DNA from 2 places in the Thalassobacillus sp. B23F22_16 genome. Region 2 is predicted to be linked to the other one. Evidence: riboswitches for the same ligand, from Rfam matches in the RefSeq annotation. Region 2 holds a riboswitch; the other holds the start of a gene.

Region 1 (10,531 bases), on a different contig from region 2:
AATTCAATCATTTTCTGAGCCGTTTTCTCTGCATTTACTTTATATTCTCCCTGTTCAATTGACTGTTTGATATCTGCTACCTTCTTTTCTCGCGCAGGATCCGTGCTGGCGTTTTCTTGTAAACTCTTTGCCTTATGGGAGATTTCCACCTTGTCTTCCTGCTGGAAAGATTGCTTCATCGCCGTTTGCCTATTCAAATGTTTGTGATAAGGATTCAAATTAACATGATTTGATCCGTTTATTTTCATTCTCGTTCACCTCACTCTAATGTTTGCCGTCACTTATATTTACTCTTTTTATCGTCTTATCCACTCTATAGTTTAATGCTACTTTTTTCCCTTTTTCAAGGCTCTCAGGTTTGCGACTTATGCCTATCTGATACGATTGTACGTAGCCGCTCCTCCCTGACAAACTTCATAATACGGTCATGCGCTACACCTGTTTCGGCCATTACTTCGGCGACAGAGGCTTCACGGCTTTTCCGCTTCCTGATGAAATCATAGATTTTTCTATACTCGGCTTCTTCTTCTTGAAGACATTGCTGGCATAAAGCGTGCCTGTTTTGCACGAATATCTTCCCGCATCGGCGGCAATTAGATAGTTTGTCCTCCATACAAAACCCTCCTTGCTTTCCAGTTACTTAATATATCGGCAAACCAGCCATATCCGACAACCTTTTATCCACTCCGAACCAAAGTAAAGGAATAGACGGCCGGCGCTCCTCCTTCTTTCAACAGTTTAGCCGCATGTCTCAATGTGGTGCCAGTAGTATAAATGTCATCTACCAAAAGAACAGGCTTTGAGACTTGTTCTAGGAGTTGAAATGGGTTTTCCGTATTCACTCTTTCTTTTCGGCTCTTCTTCGACTGTTTTTCTCCATGGATGCGAGTCAGCACTTCACGCACCGGGGCCTTTATTAGTGATGCTATAGCCAAAGCCTGATTAAAACCTCTCTCACCCATACGTTCTTGGCTGAGAGGAATAGGTACAAGCAAAAGATCCTGTTGACTGAAATGCAGCTGAAATACCTCCTGGAGTTCATATTTGAACATTTCTATCAATATATAGTCGCCCCTATACTTCCAACGAGCTACGATACCTTTCATCGTTTCATTATAATTAAAAACAGCTACGTTTTTTTCAAGTATCCCCCGCCATGATTCTTCACTCTCCCAGCGCTCACAATCCTGGCAGATTCCATTAACATCCATAGGGCGGGCACAAATGGAGCATTGAGGGAGGCTGATCCTTTCCAACTGAGAAAAACAGTTTTCACATATTTTCTTATCGGATGGAGGGGAGAAGAGGTTGGACCAGGTAACCTGATGTAATATTATTTCATGACAGTTTAAACAATGCATGCTACATCCTCCGTCCCAGCTTGTTCATTTTCCAAATAGTCTCCACAGCCTTCACCATCGCCTCCGTTTTACCTTGATGAAAAAATATTACTTCTCCATCCGGGTCGTCCGGGCTTCGGCCAGCACGACCGGCAATTTGAATCAAGGCTGCCTGATCAAATACATGGTGTCCGCTATCAAATACCAGGACATCAACAGAAGGAAACGTAACACCTCTTTCTAAAATTGTTGTTGTAACTAAAGTTTCATAAGATTTATCACGGAAAGATTGAATTTTTTGGCTTCGCTCAGGGTCGGAAGCATGTACGGAAGTAATGGATGGGATATAGAAGGATAAGATGTCGGTAACGATAACTGCATCTTCAATCGTAGGAACAAAGATTAATAATTGACGGTCAGCATTAACTCGTTTCTTGAGCCAATTCAGGATTTTAGGTGAAAGCTCACGATGTTTTAGGGTCTTTCTGAAGTCAAAGGCAGTGATAAATTGGGGAACAGGTAGAGGGTGTCCATGAAAACGCCGCGGTACAAATACTACCGGAAGTCGTTTACGGGCAATCTCTCGTTCGTGTTTAGGACGGGGAGTAGCTGTTAGATAAATACGGGCCGCAGTTTCTTTTGTCGCACGGTCAGCAGCATAAGTTAGCGATTTATCCTTATGAAATGGAAAAGCATCAATTTCATCGATAATCATAACATCAAATGCTCTTCCAAAGCGGAGCAGTTGGTGAGTGGTGGCAATAATGAATGGAGCACTTCCACTTTTATCATCGCTGGTGCCATGCAGTGCCTGGATCTCTACGCTCGGAAATGCCGACTGGAAACGGGGAAGCAGCTCCTGAACAACATCAGCACGAGGCGTTGCAAGGCAAACCCGCTTCCCCTGGGCAAAAGCAAGGTTTAATCCTGGAAACAGCATTTCTGTTTTGCCGGCCCCACACACCGCCCAGACTAAAAGTCGAAGGCTGTCTTTACCAATGGCAGATAGAATTTGGTTTGCAGCATGTTGTTGAGCAGGCGTCAGTTCCCCATTCCATTGGCAGGCGTCAACATGCTTTGGCCATTGGACATCAGGTCGATAAGCATATAGGTGTTCCTTTTCGGAAACACGCCCCATCATAATACAGTTCCGGCAATAGACCGCTCCATCAGGAAGGGAAGCGAACAGATGACGTTTTCGATTACCACAGCGGCGGCATTTATATCCCCACGGGTGTTTTTCGATTGCGGGAATCGTGGCGAGCAGTTCAGATGATTCCATTTGCTGAAATGATTCATTATCTAAAGGAATTTCATTGCGTAGCAATAATTTGCCAGTCAAGAAGGCAGAGAAGTGCTCATGGCGAGGATCGGGAGGGGCTGTTGCTCTTTCCAGTGAGGAAGGAATCCAGGAGAAATCGTGGAAAAATAATTCCTGGAAGTAGGAGAATAACTTATTCAATTGGGATCACTCCAGTTATAAAAGGAGGGAGAAGCCCCTCCTTATTTTTTATACCAGCCAAGTCCAAGTGCGCCTTCACCAAGGTGCGTACCGATGACTGGCCCAAAATAGCTGGTTGTTACTTCAATATTAGGGAAACGTGATTCTAAATCCTGCTTGATCTCTTCTGCATCAGCTTCACAATTACCATGGATAACCGATGCTTTTATTGTATCTCCTTTTTTAGCGTCCTCTTCAAATAACGAAATAATCCGTTTAACTGCTTTTTTTCTCGTACGGATCTTTTCAAACGGGACAATTTTTGTATCGACAAAGTGCAGCACCGGCTTCACCTGCAACAGACTTCCGACAATTTTTTGTGCGCCTGATAGCCGTCCTCCACGATAGAGATTAGTCAAGTCATCTACCATAAAATAAGCACGCATGGTCTGTTTCATTTCTTCTAATCGAGACAAAATCTGCGCCGGTGTTGCCCCGTTATCTGCCATTTCAGCTGCCTCCAGCACATAAAAACCTTGCATCATAGCACTCAATTCAGAATCAAATGGATAGACATCGATTTCCTCGACCATTTCACCTGCTGTAACAGTCCCCTGGTAGGTTCCACTGATACCACTGGAAAGATGGATAGCCACAACCGCGTCATAGTCACGGGAAAGCTCCTCCAGTTTTTCTGTCACATAACCGATGGATGGCTGCGAAGTTTTAGGTAATTCTTCACTTTGACGCATCATGTCGTAAAATTCACCAGCCTGGATATCAATTTCTTCCCGGTAGGATTCATCGTTTATGATTACATTCAATGGAACCATATGTATATGATAGGCGTTGCGCAGGCCTTCAGGTATATATGCCGTACTATCAGTCAACACCGCTGTTTTCATAGGGCATCGTGCTCCTTCTGCTTATTTCTATTGCTTGCTTTCATTTTACATGAACGACAGCCACTTTTCATCAAACTGTGCTATGGAAATAAAAATAATACTCCATGTACTACAAAAGTGAGTATCACTGTTATATCAACACGCAGATCATTTAAAAAGCCTCTGGACGAGTCGTCCAGAGGCTTTATCCACAATTAAAGTACTTCAACCCAGCCATTCTTGATAGCTGTTACTACCGCCTGCGTGCGGTCGTTTACATTCATTTTTTGCAGGATATTGCTTACATGGTTTTTAACCGTTTTTTCACTGATGTACAATGATTCAGCGACGCCCCGGTTACTTTTTCCATCAGCCAAAAGCTGTAGAACCTCGCATTCGCGACGTGTCAGCAAATGTAATGGCTTCCGGTATTCAATTGTCTGGAAGGACTGACCGTTCTCAGCAGTTTCGGAGAGGCGACGGTATTCAGCAACCAGATTGTGGGTGACCTTCGGATGAAGGTAAGAACCGCCCTCGCTTACCACTTTGATAGCTTCAATCAGAGCATCGGAATCCATCTCTTTCAACAAGTAGCCCTGTGCCCCGGTTTTCAGCGCATGGGTTACATAGTTTTCATCATCATGGATAGAGAGTACAATCACTTTCAATTCCGGGTAACGGCTGATCAGTTCGGCAGTTGCCTCAACCCCATTCATATTCGGCATATTGATATCCATCAATACAACATCAGGATCATGCTGTTCCACCAAATCCACCGCTGTATCCCCATCGTCACCTTCTGCTACAACTTCAAAGCTGGCTTCAAAGTCTAAAATTCGCTTAACGCCTTCTCGAAAAAGTTTATGGTCATCAATCAATACGATTTGTGTTGGCATTGTCCTTTTCCTCCCCATCTCATAATTTCTGGGTAAACTACGTGACTAAATTCCCTATACTTCCGCTCAAAAAACTTCAAATTGAAGTATCGAACAAAATATAAGTCTATATTCCTATATTATTATTCATTATAAATCATTTTTTAAGATTTAGGTAGTCTTGCCTAAAATTCCCTTTCCAAAGGAATCTGGATAATAACGGCTGTTCCTTCATCAATCTTAGAATCAATGGTAAGCTCGCCTTCCAGCATATCGACACGCTCCTTCATTCCTAAAAGTCCGAATGATTTATCTTTTTTTACTGCAGTGTCAAACCCCTTGCCATTGTCCTTAATGATTAAAATAGCAGCCTTCTGCTTCAACTCTACTTTTACCTGGATTTCAGTAGCCTCCGCATGCTTCACTGCATTCTGAACAGCTTCTTGCACCAGGCGAAACAACGCAACTTCATATTTGCTGTCGATACGTCTTTCTTTACCCATATTGGTAAAAGGCACCGTTAAGCTGTCGTTATATTCCTCTACCGTGTGTAAATATTTTTTCAAGGTAGGGATCAAACCCAAATCATCTAACGCCATCGGTCTCAAATCATAAATAATCCGCCGTACTTCATACAAAGCAGATCGAACCATCTGCTTTACGCTTTTGATTTCAGCCAAGGCTTCTTCAACACCGCGTTCACGGAATGTCCGGTCCACCAGGTCAGATCGGATCATTACATTGGCGAGCATTTGAGCTGGTCCGTCGTGAATTTCCCGCGAAAGTTTTCTTCGTTCATCTTCCTGAGCTTCAATTATTCGCAACCCAAACTCCTGCTTTTCTTTAGCGTCTTCCAGCGCCTCCGAGACATTGCGAAAGTCTTCATTCAGATAATTAAGAACAACCGATATCTTGCTTACCAGTCCTTCCGCCCGCTGGACAGTTGACTCCAGGCTTTTCAGCCGTCGCTCAAGATCATTCCGCCGTTCCCTCAACTGTTTTTCTTTTTCTCTCTTAACAGACAGATCCATTTGCAATTGGTGTGTCTGTTCATAAACCTCACGGATCTGGCTTTCTGAATATTGATCGAAATATTTGCTGACTTCTGATAGACGCTTTCGGGATAATCGGACCCGCTGTTCGAGCTTGTCCCCCTCATCTATGAGAGAAATGACCTGTCTTTTTGTCTCTTGCAGCTCTTTTTGAAGTATCTCAAATTCACTTCGGGACTCTTCTCCTATATGGAAGATCTCATCCTTGCTGTTCGTGACATTCTCTATCATTTCTTCAATGACATCATCAAGTGCTTTTTCCTCAATTCTCGTCTCTTTCATCGCTCGACTCCTCCATCAATATTCACATACTCATTCGAATTTCCTAAGTATTTTTGTGGGGGTGTTGCTGGAATTTATTTATTGGTCATCTTATGGTTAATTCATTTGCCGGTAGATAGAAACCCTTATATAATAAAGTTCTTAGGAGGTTTTATTACTATGTTAGAAAGCTATTATACAGTAAAAGCTGAAGGTTCTGAAGAAATAACCATCCAAAAGTCACGGTTTATTGGTTACATAAAACGTTGCGAGACAGAAGAAGCAGCCCAATTGTTTATCCAGGAGATCAAGAAAAAGCACAACGACGCTACTCATAATTGCTCTGCTTATTTAATTGGGGAACACGATTTAATTCAAAAGGCGAACGATGATGGAGAGCCAAGTGGGACTGCAGGAGTGCCAATGCTTGAAGTCTTGAAGAAAAAAGGGTTGAAAGATACTGCAGTAGTTGTAACGAGGTATTTCGGCGGCATTAAGCTCGGGGCAGGTGGTCTCATCAGAGCTTATTCCAGTACGGTTTCCGCCGCTATCGAGTCTACCGGGATAGTTAAACGACAACTGATGAAGGAAATGAAAATCACCGTAGATTATAAACTGCTAGGGAAGTTGGAGAACAGCCTTAGAAATTCAGATTACTTATTAAAAGAAATAAATTATTTGGAAAACGTGGAATTCATTGTATTTGTTGAAAATGAACTAGAAGATTCATTTTCTAAATGGGTCATTGACCTGACCAGTGATCAGGCCACTATCCAACCAGGGGAAGTTAGTTATATAGAACAAAATGTCTCCGGTAAGTAAAACTAATTACCTTTAATTTTTGACAAAATATTTCCTGGGAAATAAAACTATGGCGATAAAAACGTCAAATACTGAAGCTTATTATGATATTTACGGGAAAATGATTATTTTAACCGACAAAAAACAAGCCAGGTTCAGTAATTATACCGAGCCTGGCTTGTTCAGATCTTTATATAAATACAATGATAACTCAATCGCCTTTCCCCATTTTCCATGCTGCCAGATCATCTAAGGGAACATCCAGCGTTTCCGCTAATTTTTTCATAACAATTAAAGAAGGGTTTGTCTGGATTCCTCGTTCAATATTACTAATGTAAGACTTAGAGACACCCGAATATTTAGCTAGAGCACTTAAGGACAGGCCACGCTTCTCCCGCAACTCTTTTATACGATCCCCAACCATGAATACCCCCCTCACCATTTTTCCTGAAAGACTTTAATATTAAAAATTCCTGTTCATTATAACGAATGATACTATAAGTATATAGAATTAACTTGGAAAAGAAAATAGTCAAATTATAATTCAGAAAACATTTTTCCTTCCAATCTCTTCACTTTATGTATCTATACTTATTTTTCTAATAAATAGTATTTCCAAAGAAAGACACTCCACTAAAAAGTGGAGTGCCTTTCTTCATGCAAAATTCTTTTTATCCAATAAATCATAAAATGTGTCCCGGTCTCGATTATCCAAAGCCATATCAATCATACGACTAAAATTAAGTTGCTCTAATTCCTTGAAAAGAACATCTAATTCCATTTCTTCCTTCTGATTTTTTGTTTTCATTACTGGATCTACCTTTCGTTTATTGCTTTTGGCTTCCGGTTTTTCATTCAAATACGGACGTACAATCGAATTTAAGTGAGTCAGAAAGTCAGGCAGTTGGAGAAGATCCGTGATCGATACATAAATCATCTTTTTACCTCGTTGAAATACAAAGATATCCAAGACATTGTGTACTTTCTTTTTATCGCGATCAATAATAATTTCTTTTGCTTCAAGCGGGACAAAATGATAGAGCTCTCCATCGACATATAACGAAAAATACTGGTAGGCCAGAACGACACGGACATAGTGCTCGTCGTCTTTAACATAATAGGGCTTCAACATCTTAATAGATAACATATCTGACCACCCTCCATTTAAAATCTGAATATTCAGTATTTTATATATATTATGACGTATTTTGAAAGATATGAAAAGTAAAAAATACTGGTAGTTAGAAAAACTTGGTTTATCGCCAAATTCTTACGGCTAAGTTTTAGTTTTACTTATTTATTTATAGAGATAAAAAGACAAGCCATGTGCTCTGAAGCCAACACAGCTTGTCTTTTTACTTTATATTCTCTTGAATTGTTCCTTGCTTGTACCAGATGCTATCGTTATATGGGCTGATTTCCAGCCGATCTTTATCTAGTATTCTATCATTTGGTGAAAATCATATTTAGTGGCTTCTCCTGGGCACTTGTCTCCCGCAACTTTAAAAAATGCTCCACTTCCGCTTTCGTAATCCCTAAGGCTCGGGCTTCTTCCATCAGCACTATCCATTCCAAATCCAACCGACTGTCCAGCTGATTTCTTTTCATGAATGATCCCTCCATCACTCATCACCCTAGGCAGCCCGGCGATCGTAGCCCTTAAATATGTAGTTTTCCTCGTATGCAGGCCTTAGACCCGTAGCTTTGCGTCCTTATCTTTAGATAAGTTTGCCTTTTCAAAAGCGACTTATTAAAATATTCTGATATCTTTTATTCTACTATGGTTCCCGTCATTTATCTAGTAAAATATCATCATTTTCGTAGTTCATTAGTCCTGTTTTTCATCCGGAAACATATGGAATAAGTAGACATTTTCATGTTCTTCTGAAGAAAGCTGGAAGGATTCGATATCAACATCATCAAATTGCGTACCATCTTCCTGGATAAAACTGATGGATGTAACGAAACTATCCTCCTCGCTTGAAGGGGAAGGTGCAGGGTTTATGACTTCGATCACCCATTCGTAATCAAACCTTTCGATGCATGCTCGTTGAAAGGAAATACGTTGATCATCAAGCCGGATTTCTTTAAGTTTAAGAATATTCCTTTTGTTTTGGAGCATTTCTGTCCCTTCTTTCTTATTTCGTGATATGTTTATTTTCCCTTTTCAAGCACATCAGAAACTAATGAAAAGGGACAACGCCCTGCCAATATATGGAGGGCGTGTCCCACTCATCATAGTGCTGGTAAATAGGCGGCTAATGCTTGCTTTAATTTCTCCAGTCTTTCCAGGCTATCAGCTTTTGAAGATGACTTCACGCCGTAATAAAATTTTATTTTCGGTTCTGTGCCAGATGGACGGAGACAGAACCAGCAATCATCCTCAAGTACAAATTTCAACACATTCGATGCAGGAAGAGTAATGGTCTCTTCTACACCAGTCTTCACTATCAATCTGCGGGAAGATGCATAGTCTTCGACAGCTAGAACTTTCAAGCCGGCCACTTCGGTCAGCTTCTCCTGGCGAAAAGTATCCATGATTGCTTTGATTTTCTCTTCGCCTTGTTTTCCATCTAATTTGATAGATTGCAAATCTTCCATATAATAGCCGTGGCGTTTGTATAATGCATCCAGCGCTTGAAGCAGCGTTTTTCCTTTTACTTTCCAAAACAATGCCAATTCTGTTGCCAGTACAGCTACCTGCACGGCATCCTTATCACGAGCAAAATCTTTAGCTAGAAATCCGTAACTTTCTTCATAACCAAATAAAAATTCATATTCTCCAGTCCGTTCGAATTCTCGGATTTTCTCTCCAATAAACTTGAATCCTGTTAAAGTGTCGAGCGTTTCGATATTATAATAGGATGCAATTGCGCGACCGAATTCAGAAGTGACAATGGTTTTGATCATGATTCCATTGTCAGGAAGGTCGAGGTGCTGGGAAAGCAGGTAGTCAAGCATCAATGCCCCCAACTGGTTACCTGTCAGAACACGGTATTCTCCATGTTCATCGGGCACTGCTACTCCAAGTCTGTCCGCATCCGGATCTGTTGCGATTAATATATCGGCACCTACTTGTTTCCCTTGGGTGATTGCCATTTCGAACGCCTGATGCTCTTCAGGATTCGGTGACGCTACTGTGGAAAATTCAGGATCCGGGTCGGCCTGCTCAGCAACTACATGCACGTTTTTGAAACCGGCTTGCTCCAGTCCTTTACGTACCAATACATTTGCCGTACCGTGCAAAGGAGTGAAAACTACCTGAAAATCTTCACCGGCATCATGGGTAATATGCGGGTTCATATTGACCCCTCGAAGCTCCTTCAGGTATGCCTCATCCACTTTTTTATCAATCCATTCCAAAAGGCCGTTGGCTTCCAAATCACCTTGATCGGCTGCTTCTACCTGTAATTCATTTTCAATCTGATTCACCATTTCGATCACTGCGCCGGCTTCAGCGGGCGGCAGTTGTCCACCATCTTCATTGTAAACCTTGAACCCATTATATTCCGGAGGATTATGACTTGCCGTTATGACGATACCACCAGCCGCATATAAATAACGCACCGCATAAGACAACACCGGTGTTGGACGAAGAGAAGAAAATACATACGCTTTAATGCCATGAATGCCTAAGACTTTCGCAGTCTCTATCGCAAACTCCTTAGACATATGACGGCAATCATAGGCAATGACAATACCGTTCTCCTTCCATTCTTCACCGCGAGCTTCTATGTATCTAGCAAGACCTTCCGCTGCACGGCGGATGGTATAAATATTCATCCGGTTGGTACCAGGCCCTAATTTGCCACGCATGCCTCCTGTACCGAACTCCAAATTTTTATAAAAAGCATCTTCCAGGGATTGTTCATCTGTT
Region 2 (10,531 bases):
AGCATCATGCTGCTGTTTGGCTAAGAAGTAGTTTCTGGCTAATGCGTGATAGGCTAAGAAAAGATCTTCCTTCAGTTGATTGGATTCTTTGATGTCTTTCGATTCAAGAAACATTTCTATTGCTTCCCCGCGACGCTCTTGCTTGCTGTATAGGATACCAAGGTTATGGTACATCCGTGAACGCATGAGCGGTGTCAGATCCAGATGTTCCATTTTTTCAAAATAATAGATAGCTGTCGGGTAATTTTCTTTTAATAAATAAAGGACACCAAGGTAATTACGTGCAATTGCAAGTCCTCTATTCACTTTATTTGTTAAACTGAACTCTTCCATCCGTTTCGCAAAATCAATCGCACGGTCGTATTCCTTATTTTCATTAGCGAGCAATGTGAAGTTCTGAATCAATGAAATGATTTCTTCCTTATCACTTGTCATCTCCAGCAGTCGTTCAAAGTAAGCGAACGACTCCTCTCTTTTACCCTCATAATAATATTTGAAGCCATAATAATAGAACAGCGCTTTTTGAAAGACACCGCTTTCTTTCATGATGCGATTGTTCGGCAGCATATAGCTGAAATATTCTGATTCTAGTTGATCTACGTTTTCCAGTTTATTTTTCTTATAAAAATGGACTGATTGTAGTAGCTTGAAAATGACTTCCTGCATCAATGAGGGAATAGTGTAAGGAACAGAAAGCTCGCTTAGTGTAACCTCTGCCTGCTTATTATTTGTCAGCATATCATGCTGCAGGCTTTGGAGCTTGCGGTGTATATCAATATCTGTTTTATTATAATCCGTAAGATAGGCATATGGAATCTCCCACCGTTCAGCAAGGTAAATAGCCTGGTCTGTGCGTAGTGGAAGCAAGCCAGCGAGAATGGCCTCCCATTCTTGTTGGAGAAAAGGAGCCTGACGAAAGTCCGGCCGTATAAAGTTCTCTGATTCCAGCAAGTAATTCAATCGATTGGCGATATTCATCGTTAGTTCCATCCTCTGAGTGAGATTCATGCTGTACTAATCATCAAACGATCAGCATGTTATTGGTTTTGTGAGGTGTTGTTTATGGTGATGTAAAGGTTATGTGAAGGTCATGGTGTAAGTGTTCGTAGATATTAATCGGCAGTTTTTTCTATTGACCAGATATAGCCTTAAACCTCTCAAGGTTAATTGGTCTAATGGGTAAATACTGTTTTGTAGTTTATGGAAATACCTGATATATTTGACCCGTTTTGTGGTGAGCGTTTATGCTATTCTTCCGTCTCGGAAACTATCATTCTGGGTCTATCATATCACACTATTATAGCACATGATTTTACAAATTATTACACAATTTTTAACGGAAATTACTACAAAACACCCCGGAGCCCTCCAAATTTTGGTGGGATCCGGGGTGCAGTTGTTTAAGCGCCTAGTAAGATTAGTAGTATTGGAAGGGTGATGATACTTAGCAATGTGGTTACTAACGTAATACTTGAGACTAACTCCGGTTTGGCATCGAACTGGAGGGCATACATTGTAGTCGTAGCTGCTGATGGACAGGCGGCGGCTACAATCATTACTTTTGCCATCAGTGGATCCATCGGCAGTACTAATGTCAACAGATAGGCGATCAGCGGTGATGCGAGCAGACGTACAGTCGCACCATAGCTGATTTTGACCCAGTTCATATTTTTTACGGTTATTTCAGCGAGCTGCATTCCGAGCGTAATCATCATTGTAGGAATCGTCGCATCTCCCACCAGCGTGATAGCCGATAACAGACTATCCGGCACAGGAATCGACCCCAGATTCATCACTAACGCAATAATGACCGCATAGGTCGGCGGCATTTTCAGCACGGACTTAAAGGCAAGCTTAATTCCCGCACTTCCCCTTGCTGCGTAATACACGCCAAAAAAGTTCATGATGATCGCCTGCAGCACCATAAACGATACGGCATATGTGAATGCTTCCTTCCCGAAAGCAAAAAGGATGATCGGCGTCCCGTAATTCCCCGAGTTCATGAAGGCAGTGGATAGAATCATGCCGCTCTCCATCGCCTGATCATAGTTTCTTAATTTAGCGACAATTTTATTAATCAAAAGGATCGCAATTAATAGCACTGCTGCAAAAATCAGCATGACGACATATTCTTTATCGAGCTCCGCTTCATAAAACGTATTGAATACGAGGTTCGGCAGCATGATGTATAACGTAATGGTAGCAAGTGACTTGATGTCGAGGCGAGCAACAAGCTGGATGATGTATCCCGCCCCGAATATCAGCAGTACCGGCAGGACAACGGAGAGAAATACTGTCATTGTGCTGTCAGCTCCTCTAGATTATTTGATATATGGTGGTGTGCTGCTGCCATAGTTATTTTCCTTTCTATGTATCTGTTCACGTTTTACGGTTGTGTTGTAAATTTTTTTGCTTCTGCTCAACTTTATAATCTCTTCCGCGAAATGGCTTTTCGCATTTTCGCCATCGCTTCCTGGGATTGCTCTTTCTTTTTCACGCTGTAATTGACATACAGCGCATCTATTATCGAAAGCTCAGCAAGCCTGGATGCCAGCGCTTCGGAGCGATAGCCAGTTTCCGGTGAAACGGTATACAGACAGACGTCCACCGCCTTGCTGAAAGGAGATTTGGCATAATTGGTGATACCTATTGTCGGGACCCCATTCTGTTTGGCGACATCGACGACTTCCAGTAAATCCTTGTTCGTTCCGGTATGGGAAATGAACAGAGCTGCATCTTCATTCGTCAGCTGGGACGCTGCCATCAGCTGCAGATGCGTATCTGTGTAGGCGTGGCTTGGCAGTCCGCTACGCATGAACTTATGCTGCCCGTCCTGAGCTGCTACCCCGGAGCCCCCATTGCCATAAAAGTGAATCTGTTTAGCATCAGTAATGATAGCTAGCGCCTTTGTAAAATTATTTTCACTTTGAATTTCCCGTGTATATTCAATGGCATTGATGTTTGCCTGGAAAACTTTTTTCATAATATCCATCTCGGAATCATCTTCATTTATTTCCTCATGGATGTCTTTAATCGGACTGACCAGCTCGGAAGCGAGCGCGATTTTCAAGGCCTGATAGCCTTTAAATCCAAGCCGCTTGCAAAAACGGAACACGGTCGCATCGGCCACTTTCAAATCATCTGCCACTTGATTGATGGAAGAATGAACGATTTTTTCAGGATCGGAAATGATATAATCCGCAATCTGCTTTTCTTTTTCACTGAACTGCTGATACGATGAGCGAATTCTTTTTAATACGTGTAATGATGCTTCAGCCATGCTCCGTCCCCCTTTTTCAGACATGTAATCAGTTTAAACGATTTAATTTCCTATTAAAAGCAATAGGTGAAAATTTTTTTCATCAATACGGGTTGAATCGAAAAAAATTTATTGTATAATCGAATTTAAAGAAAATAATTTTCACAGCACTTATTTTTTATTTAAACTGAAAACGCTTCAACGATAGGAGGGATAGAGATGCAGCAATCTGTTGTCATCGCCATAGATATCGGTACCACAAGTACAAAGACACTGGCCTACGATACTAAAGGCACCATTTGGGCAGAGGTGGAACAGGAATACCCGCTTCACTCTCCGGTACCGACAAGAAAAGAACAAAACCCGGAAGAAATCTACCAGGCAGTAAATTCGACACTGACAGAGGTTGCTAAGCAAGTCTCTGATAAAAACGCAAGGGTTGCAGGCATCGGCTTCAGTTCTGCTATGCACAGCCTGTTGGCACTCGATGAAAATGGCCAGCCGCTCACGAATGTAATCACCTGGGCAGACCAGCGAGCGACAGAAGAAGCAGAATCTCTGAAAGCGAATGGCGGTCATGATATCTATTTACGAACCGGAACCCCGATTCATCCGATGTCACCGCTGACGAAACTGCTCTGGTTTCGGAAAAATGATCCGGAAATCTTTGACCAGGCAGCAAAATGGATTTCGATTAAAGAGTATGTACTCTACCGATGGTTCCAGCGTTTCGTTGTTGACTATTCCATCGCTTCCGCTACCGGTCTCTTTCATTTGGAAAATCTAGACTGGGACGAAGAAGTGTTGAAACGGACAGGGATTAACGAACAGCAATTGTCCCACCCGGTTTCGACCACTTACACCCTTGAAGGGATAGACGAAGACCTGGCAGAAAAGCTATACGTTGATCCTTCCACCCCGGTTGTCATCGGTGCAAGCGACGGTGTCCTTGCCAATATCGGCGTCGGTGCGATCGACCCTGGTGTTGTCGCCTGTTCAATTGGGACAAGCGGAGCGATCCGTACTGTAGTTGACAAACCGACTGTTGATCCGAAAGGAAGAATTTTTTGTTATGCCTTGACCGAAGATCAATGGGTGATTGGCGGTCCAATCAACAACGGAGGAATCGCCTTTCGCTGGGCGCGTGATGAATTGTTTGCTGACTTGAAAGAAGCTACAGAGGGAGATGTCTATCAGGAACTGACGAATCGGGCAGAAAAAATCCGTCCCGGTGCAGATGGTTTGTTGTTCTTACCATACTTGACCGGTGAACGTGCCCCGTTCTGGGATGCCGATACCAAAGGAATGTTTTTTGGCCTGACCTTGAACCATGGACGCGACCATATGGTGCGCAGCGTGCTCGAAGGAGTCATGTTCCAGATGTATTCGGTCGTTATCGCTCTGATTGAATCAGGCGTGGAACCGAAGCAGTTCCGTGCAGGCGGAGGTTTCGCCCGGTCGGAATTGTGGCGACAAATGATGGCGGATATTTTCGAAGCGGACATCGTCATTCCAGAAAGCCATCAAAGTTCGTGCCTCGGTGCTGCCTGGCTCACGATGAAATCGCTTGGAATGATTGAAGACATAACAAGCATCAAATCAATCATCAACACAAAAATGAAGCATTGTCCAATTGATGAAAACTTGAAAATTTATCGTGATTTGAAGCCGATTTTCTTAAGGCTTGCCCGCCAGATGGGCGATGAATTCAAAGCAATATCGGATTTTCAGCGTACACACGGCCACGGAGACGAAAAATTGTCAACCAGAATTAACTAGAAAGGAGTTTTCACATGACTTCAACTGCAGGACTGATCATTACCGCTGTCCTCGGTGTTCTACTTTTGTTATTTTTAGTAATGCGCACCAAATTGCAGGCATTCATCGCTTTACTAGTTGTCAGTATTCTGATCGGGTTAGCTGTCGGGATGCCACTGCAGGATATAATTTCTACGATTGAAGAAGGAATGGGAGGAACGCTCGGATTCATCGCAGTCATCATCGGACTTGGCGCCATGTTTGGCGAAATGCTGCGTGTCTCCGGCGGTGCTGAGCGTCTGGCCCTGACATTAATGGACAAGTTTGGAGAAAAGAATATCAGCTGGGCGATGGGGCTCACCGGCTTTATCGTATCCATCCCGGTATTCTTGGATGTCGCCCTTGTTATACTTGTGCCAATCTTATACAGTTTGACACAAAAAACGCAAAAATCGCTCTTATACTTTGGTATTCCTTTATTAGCTGGTCTTGCTGTCACGCACAGCTTTATCCCGCCTACGCCAGGCCCAATTTCGGTCGCATCCCTGCTTGGGGCGGACCTGGGCTGGGTCATCCTGTTTGGTATATTAGCCGGGGTTCCAGCGATGATAATTGCCGGCCCTATTTTTGGTAAATATATTTCCAAGAAAATTCATGTCGGTGTTCCAGAATATATGATGGAACAGATGAAAGAAACGGAGTTAGACAGAGACCTTCCCAGCTTTAAAAGCGTTGTAGCAATCATCACCCTGCCGCTTGTATTAATTTTATTAAATACGACTGCAAGCCTCGTATTATCTGAAGGCAGCACCGTACAAAGTGTGTTGACATTCATCGGGCATCCATTCGTTGCCCTGACAGTGGCTGCACTGCTGACATTCTATATATTTGGCTACAAACGTGGGTATAAAAAAGAAGAAATCCAGAAAATCACAACAAAAGCGCTGGAGCCTGCCGGAATTATTATCCTTGTTACCGGAGCTGGTGGTGTATTTGGTGAAATGCTGATTACATCAGGGATCGGTGACATACTGGCAGATATGATGAAAAATGCTCAAATGCCATTGATCGTGTTTGCTTTTATTACAGCAACTGTCGTGCGGATTGCACAGGGCTCTGCGACTGTTTCTATGATTACGGCAGCCGGGCTTGTCGCCCCACTGCTAGATTCATTCGATGTCAGTGAACCGATGTTAGGGTTGTTGGTTATCTCCATCGCCTCTGGGGCAACTGTCGTTTCTCACGTGAACGATTCTGGATTCTGGCTCGTTAACCGTTACTTCGGTTTAACAGAAAAACAAACGCTCCAATCATGGACGATCATGGAAACATTGATCGGGCTGGTCGGATTCGCAGTAGCATTATTGTTGAGTATTTTCGTATAAAAAATAGAGAAAAGAGGTTGGTCATATGAAAGTAGGTTTGATTGGATTAGGAAAGATGGGTTTCAATATTGGAGCTCAAATGCTGGAGAAAAATCATGAAGTTGTCGCAACTGATGTCAATGAGGAAGCTGTCCGCGACTTTGAAAAAGAAGGCGGAAAAGGCACGGACTCGTATGAGGAATTGGTGAATAGTCTGGAGCAACCACGCGTGATTTGGATGATGGTTCCTGCCGGGGAAATTACAGACCAAGTCATCGAAGAGCTCTCTCCTTTGCTTGATGACGGTGATATCCTGATCGATGGCGGGAATTCCAATTACAAGAAGACTCTCGCCAACCACGAGAAATTGAGCGCTAAAGGTATTCAGTTTTTCGATGTCGGAACCAGTGGCGGGATTTCCGGAGCACGTCATGGCGCCTGCTTTATGGTCGGCGGTGATAAAGAGACGTTCGAAACCATCGAGCCGCTATTCCGTGACCTTGCTGTGGAAGACGGGTACCTTTACACTGGAAAAGGCGGCAGCGGCCATTTCTTGAAAATGGTTCACAACGGTATTGAGTATGGCATGATGGCCGCAATTGGAGAAGGGTTCGAGCTGCTTGAGAAAAGCCCGTTTGATTATGACTATGAAGATGTCTCAAAAGTGTGGAACCATGGCTCCGTCATTCGCGGGTGGCTGATGGAACTGATGCAGGATGCCTTCCGTAAAGATGCCAATTTGGATGACATCAGAGGTGTCATGAATTCTTCCGGTGAAGGAAAATGGACCGTAGAAACAGCACTCGATTTCGAAACGCCGGCGCCGGTCATTGCACTTTCCTTGATGATGCGCTACAGATCCCAGGAAAATGATACATTTACCGGAAAAGTCGTATCTGCTTTACGCCATGAATTTGGCGGTCATGCTACTGAGAAGAAATAAGGAAAGTATAAAAATACCCTTGCACTTTCGGGAATGCCCGAGCGTGCAAGGGTTTTATTATTGTTTCAATTTCCATTTATTAAATTCCAGGTATTCTTTAAACTGTTCTTTCGTCACGCCTGACTCCTGTGCATCTTTGACGAGCTTCATCCATTCTTCATCGAGAGCAGGATCTTCCTCGCCGCCATGTAATAAATAATTAATAGAAACGTTCAACTCAGAAGAGATTTTCTCCAGGAATTGAATCGATGGATTCGTTTGAAGATTCCGTTCAATCGAGCTGAGGTATGATTTTGCCACCCCGGCCCGTTCCGCCAGCTCGGTTAACGATAATGCTCTTTGTGTACGGATTTCTTTAATTCTATCGCCTATCATCCCACTCACCCTCTTTTTAGAAAAACTGGCATATCACCAAGTTCTTATGGCGAAGGCCTAAGTATTTCTTATACTTTACCCCTTCAACAAAGGGAAACTTTTTTAAAGTACAAAAAAATTATACCATACAAAAGATGAGTGTTCTATGATAAGCACAAAGAAATCAGTTTCCGTATGTATTTGTTCTCCCTATCCGCCTTTCATCTAAGAAATGTCTCACCTCTTCCTTGCTCATCCCCATTTCTTTTGCCTGTTTCATCAATTCTACCCACTCCATGTCTAACCCGCCTGTTTTCACTTGTTTAGTAATCGCCATCACATGATCCTCCATTTTTAGTCTTTCAGGTAGTCCAGCCGCCATAGTTTTGTTCCTTTGTGTGCCATCTATGTACACCTTAGGCCTGCGACTTTGCGCCCTTATTTTTCAATAAGGTAGCCATTTTCTGAAGAATCTGTCTCATTTATTAAGTAGAATATACTATAGATGTGTTATTAAAGTGTGTAGAAATTTGTCGATGGTCGTGCACTAGTTTTGTCGAACGGTAATTTTTTGGAAAAATTGTAGGTTTTTAGTTTGTGTTTATGGTTCATTATGCCCAATCACTTACCAAGCGGGCATAAAAAAGCTTGCAGAATTTGGTTTTCTGCAAGCTTGAGTAGGTTCCTGTATTAATTTTTCTTCAGATGATTTACTGCAGCGGAGAAGTGTTCGTTTTCTTGTTTTAACACGCGGCTTGCTTTTTGAGCATCAATTTGGAACATGAGCATGAGGATGGCAATCCTTGCGTCTCCTTCTGCCTGGATGCTTGCTTTTTGTGCTTCTTCTTCGGTTGCGCCGGTCAGCTCCTGGATGATCGATACCGAGCGCTGCTTCAGTTTTTCATTGGTCGCCTGGACGTTTACCATCAGGTTTTTATAAACTTTCCCGGTTTTTACCATGGAAGCGGTGGATAACATGTTCAACACCATTTTTTGTGCAGATCCTGCCTTCAGTCTTGTTGATCCGGTCAACACTTCCGGTCCGACCAGCACTTCAATCGGAAAGTCAGCTGCTTCTGCCAGCGGAGTTTGTCCGTTGCATGTTAGGCCGACTGTTTTCGCACCGAGCTTTTTAGCGGCCTCGATCGCGCCTAGTACATACGGGGTCCGGCCGCTGGATGCAATACCTACTATGACGTCTTTCACATTGGCGGCTTCTTTAATCGCTTTTTCGCCTTCAGCCCAATCATCTTCGGCATTTTCGATAGCATGCCGGAGTGCGTGGTCGCCGCCCGCGATGATGCCCTGGACTAAAGTTTCCGGGACACCAAACGTCGGCGGGCATTCGGAGGCATCGAGAACGCCCAGACGACCGCTCGTTCCTGCACCTATGTATAACAGCCGACCGCCATTGTTCAATGCAGCGACAATCGTGTCGATTGCTTTTTCGATTTGCGGCAGGCTTTTTTCAATAGCAGCTGGGACTGTGTGATCTTCCTCATTCATCAGGCGGATGATTTCCATCGTCGATAATTCATCCAGCTGATGGGACTTGCTGTGCCTCGATTCGGTCAACGTTCGTTCTTTTGTGTCACCCATTCATTCAGCCCCCAATTTCTTAAATTTAGTTCACACTTTTCTGTAGGATTCTTTAATGGATAGTACCGTTGTATCGGTCACCGATATGCCAGCATCAAGCAGCGCGCAGCCGTATGCCCCAACGGCCGGCGGCATAGCGGCCGGTAAAAATTCCATGCCGTTTTGAAAACGCGCCCGGCTCCGCTCGATGAACCGTCCGGTGAAATAGTCGGATTGAAAAACCCCACCCGCCAGGACAATCGGTGATACCTTTTCCCTCTTTTCCATTTGTGCTGCGATTAATTGCAGCAATGCTGTCGCAGCGTTATGGACGATTTCATCTGATACCGGGTCGCCCTCACTAGCCGCTTTTATCACTTCATTGGCTAAGGAAGCAATCGCAAGTCTAGGATAGTCGTGTTCATAAATGAACGTAATCAGCTGTTCCGGCTCATCAAGGCCGAATCGCTCCAGGAACCTGCCAGTCAGCTTTGTTTGTTTCTTCCGTCCATCATAAGCCTGCATGACCGCCTGCAGTCCGTGACGTCCGATATCAAATCCGCTGCCTTCGTCTCCAAACAGATAGCCCCATCCTCCGGTACGGACTGGCTTTTCCCCTGGCTGGAAGGTATATAGAATCGAACCGGTGCCCGCAATCAGGACGGATCCTTCTTTTGTAAAAGTAGTGCCGGCCAGTGCGGCAATGGCGTCATTTTCGACGGAAACTTCAGGTTCCTCTCTTACAATTTCACGGATCCATTGTTCCCACCGCTGCTTATCTTCCGTACGATCGCCACCTGCTGCCGCAACAAAAATATGCTCAATTGGACCGGGAATATCCTGCAGCAGCTGGTGCACCGTTTCCCTGACTTTAATTTCACTTCTCGACTTCAAATTTGTGGACGCGCCTGTTTTCGACAAAGTTACCTTACCGGTCTCATCTCCCAAAACCAGCTCTGTTTTTGTGCCGCCGCCATCGATTCCGATGAAGTACCGCTTATTTGATGGCACCAGCCGTCAGTCCTTCCATGAATTGTTTCGATGCGATGAAGAACAGGATCATCATCGGCAAGGAAGATAGCGTCAGCCCGGCAAACAGCGCTCCCCAATCGGCTGAGTACTCACCGAACAAAGACAGCATCCCGACGGGTATCGTCTTTTTCATTTCGTTCGAGATGAAAATGAGCGGGAAGAAGAAATCATTCCACGCCTGGATGAAATTGATGATCATGACGGTTCCAAGTGCCGGACGCATTAATGGCAGCAGGACATTCC

What was found. A riboswitch is a leader RNA that binds a small molecule or an ion and turns the genes downstream of it on or off. The one in region 2 is predicted to bind cyclic di-GMP.
Region 1: another riboswitch for cyclic di-GMP. It lies ahead of ACGTNI_RS12040 (anti-repressor SinI family protein); the one in region 2 lies ahead of ACGTNI_RS08220 (anti-repressor SinI family protein).

What each region holds. Positions count from the first base shown of each region.
Region 1 covers NZ_JBIEKD010000014.1:3,469-13,999, forward strand. Annotated here, with positions in the region: gene flgM (flagellar biosynthesis anti-sigma factor FlgM) at 1-248, opposite strand, end outside; gene ACGTNI_RS11995 (hypothetical protein) at 353-613, opposite strand; gene ACGTNI_RS12000 (ComFC family protein) at 678-1,361, opposite strand; gene ACGTNI_RS12005 (ATP-dependent helicase ComFA) at 1,363-2,802, opposite strand; gene fakB (DegV family protein) at 2,844-3,686, opposite strand; gene ACGTNI_RS12015 (response regulator) at 3,881-4,561, opposite strand; gene ACGTNI_RS12020 (sensor histidine kinase) at 4,726-5,874, opposite strand; gene ACGTNI_RS12025 (YigZ family protein) at 6,034-6,675, shown strand; gene ACGTNI_RS12030 (helix-turn-helix domain-containing protein) at 6,866-7,078, opposite strand; gene ACGTNI_RS12035 (hypothetical protein) at 7,310-7,801, opposite strand; gene ACGTNI_RS12040 (anti-repressor SinI family protein) at 8,101-8,262, opposite strand; cyclic di-GMP riboswitch class I at 8,289-8,397, opposite strand; gene ACGTNI_RS12045 (hypothetical protein) at 8,483-8,776, opposite strand; gene ACGTNI_RS12050 (phospho-sugar mutase) at 8,890-10,531, opposite strand, start outside.
Region 2 covers NZ_JBIEKD010000008.1:13,664-24,194, reverse strand. Annotated here, with positions in the region: gene ACGTNI_RS08255 (tetratricopeptide repeat protein) at 1-978, opposite strand, end outside; gene ACGTNI_RS08250 (AEC family transporter) at 1,401-2,300, opposite strand; gene ACGTNI_RS08245 (MurR/RpiR family transcriptional regulator) at 2,426-3,280, opposite strand; gene gntK (gluconokinase) at 3,479-5,038, shown strand; gene ACGTNI_RS08235 (GntP family permease) at 5,053-6,402, shown strand; gene gnd (phosphogluconate dehydrogenase (NAD(+)-dependent, decarboxylating)) at 6,428-7,324, shown strand; gene ACGTNI_RS08225 (helix-turn-helix domain-containing protein) at 7,382-7,699, opposite strand; gene ACGTNI_RS08220 (anti-repressor SinI family protein) at 7,863-8,015, opposite strand; cyclic di-GMP riboswitch class I at 8,041-8,147, opposite strand; gene murQ (N-acetylmuramic acid 6-phosphate etherase) at 8,369-9,277, opposite strand; gene ACGTNI_RS08210 (N-acetylglucosamine kinase) at 9,308-10,267, opposite strand; gene ACGTNI_RS08205 (carbohydrate ABC transporter permease) at 10,254-10,531, opposite strand, start outside.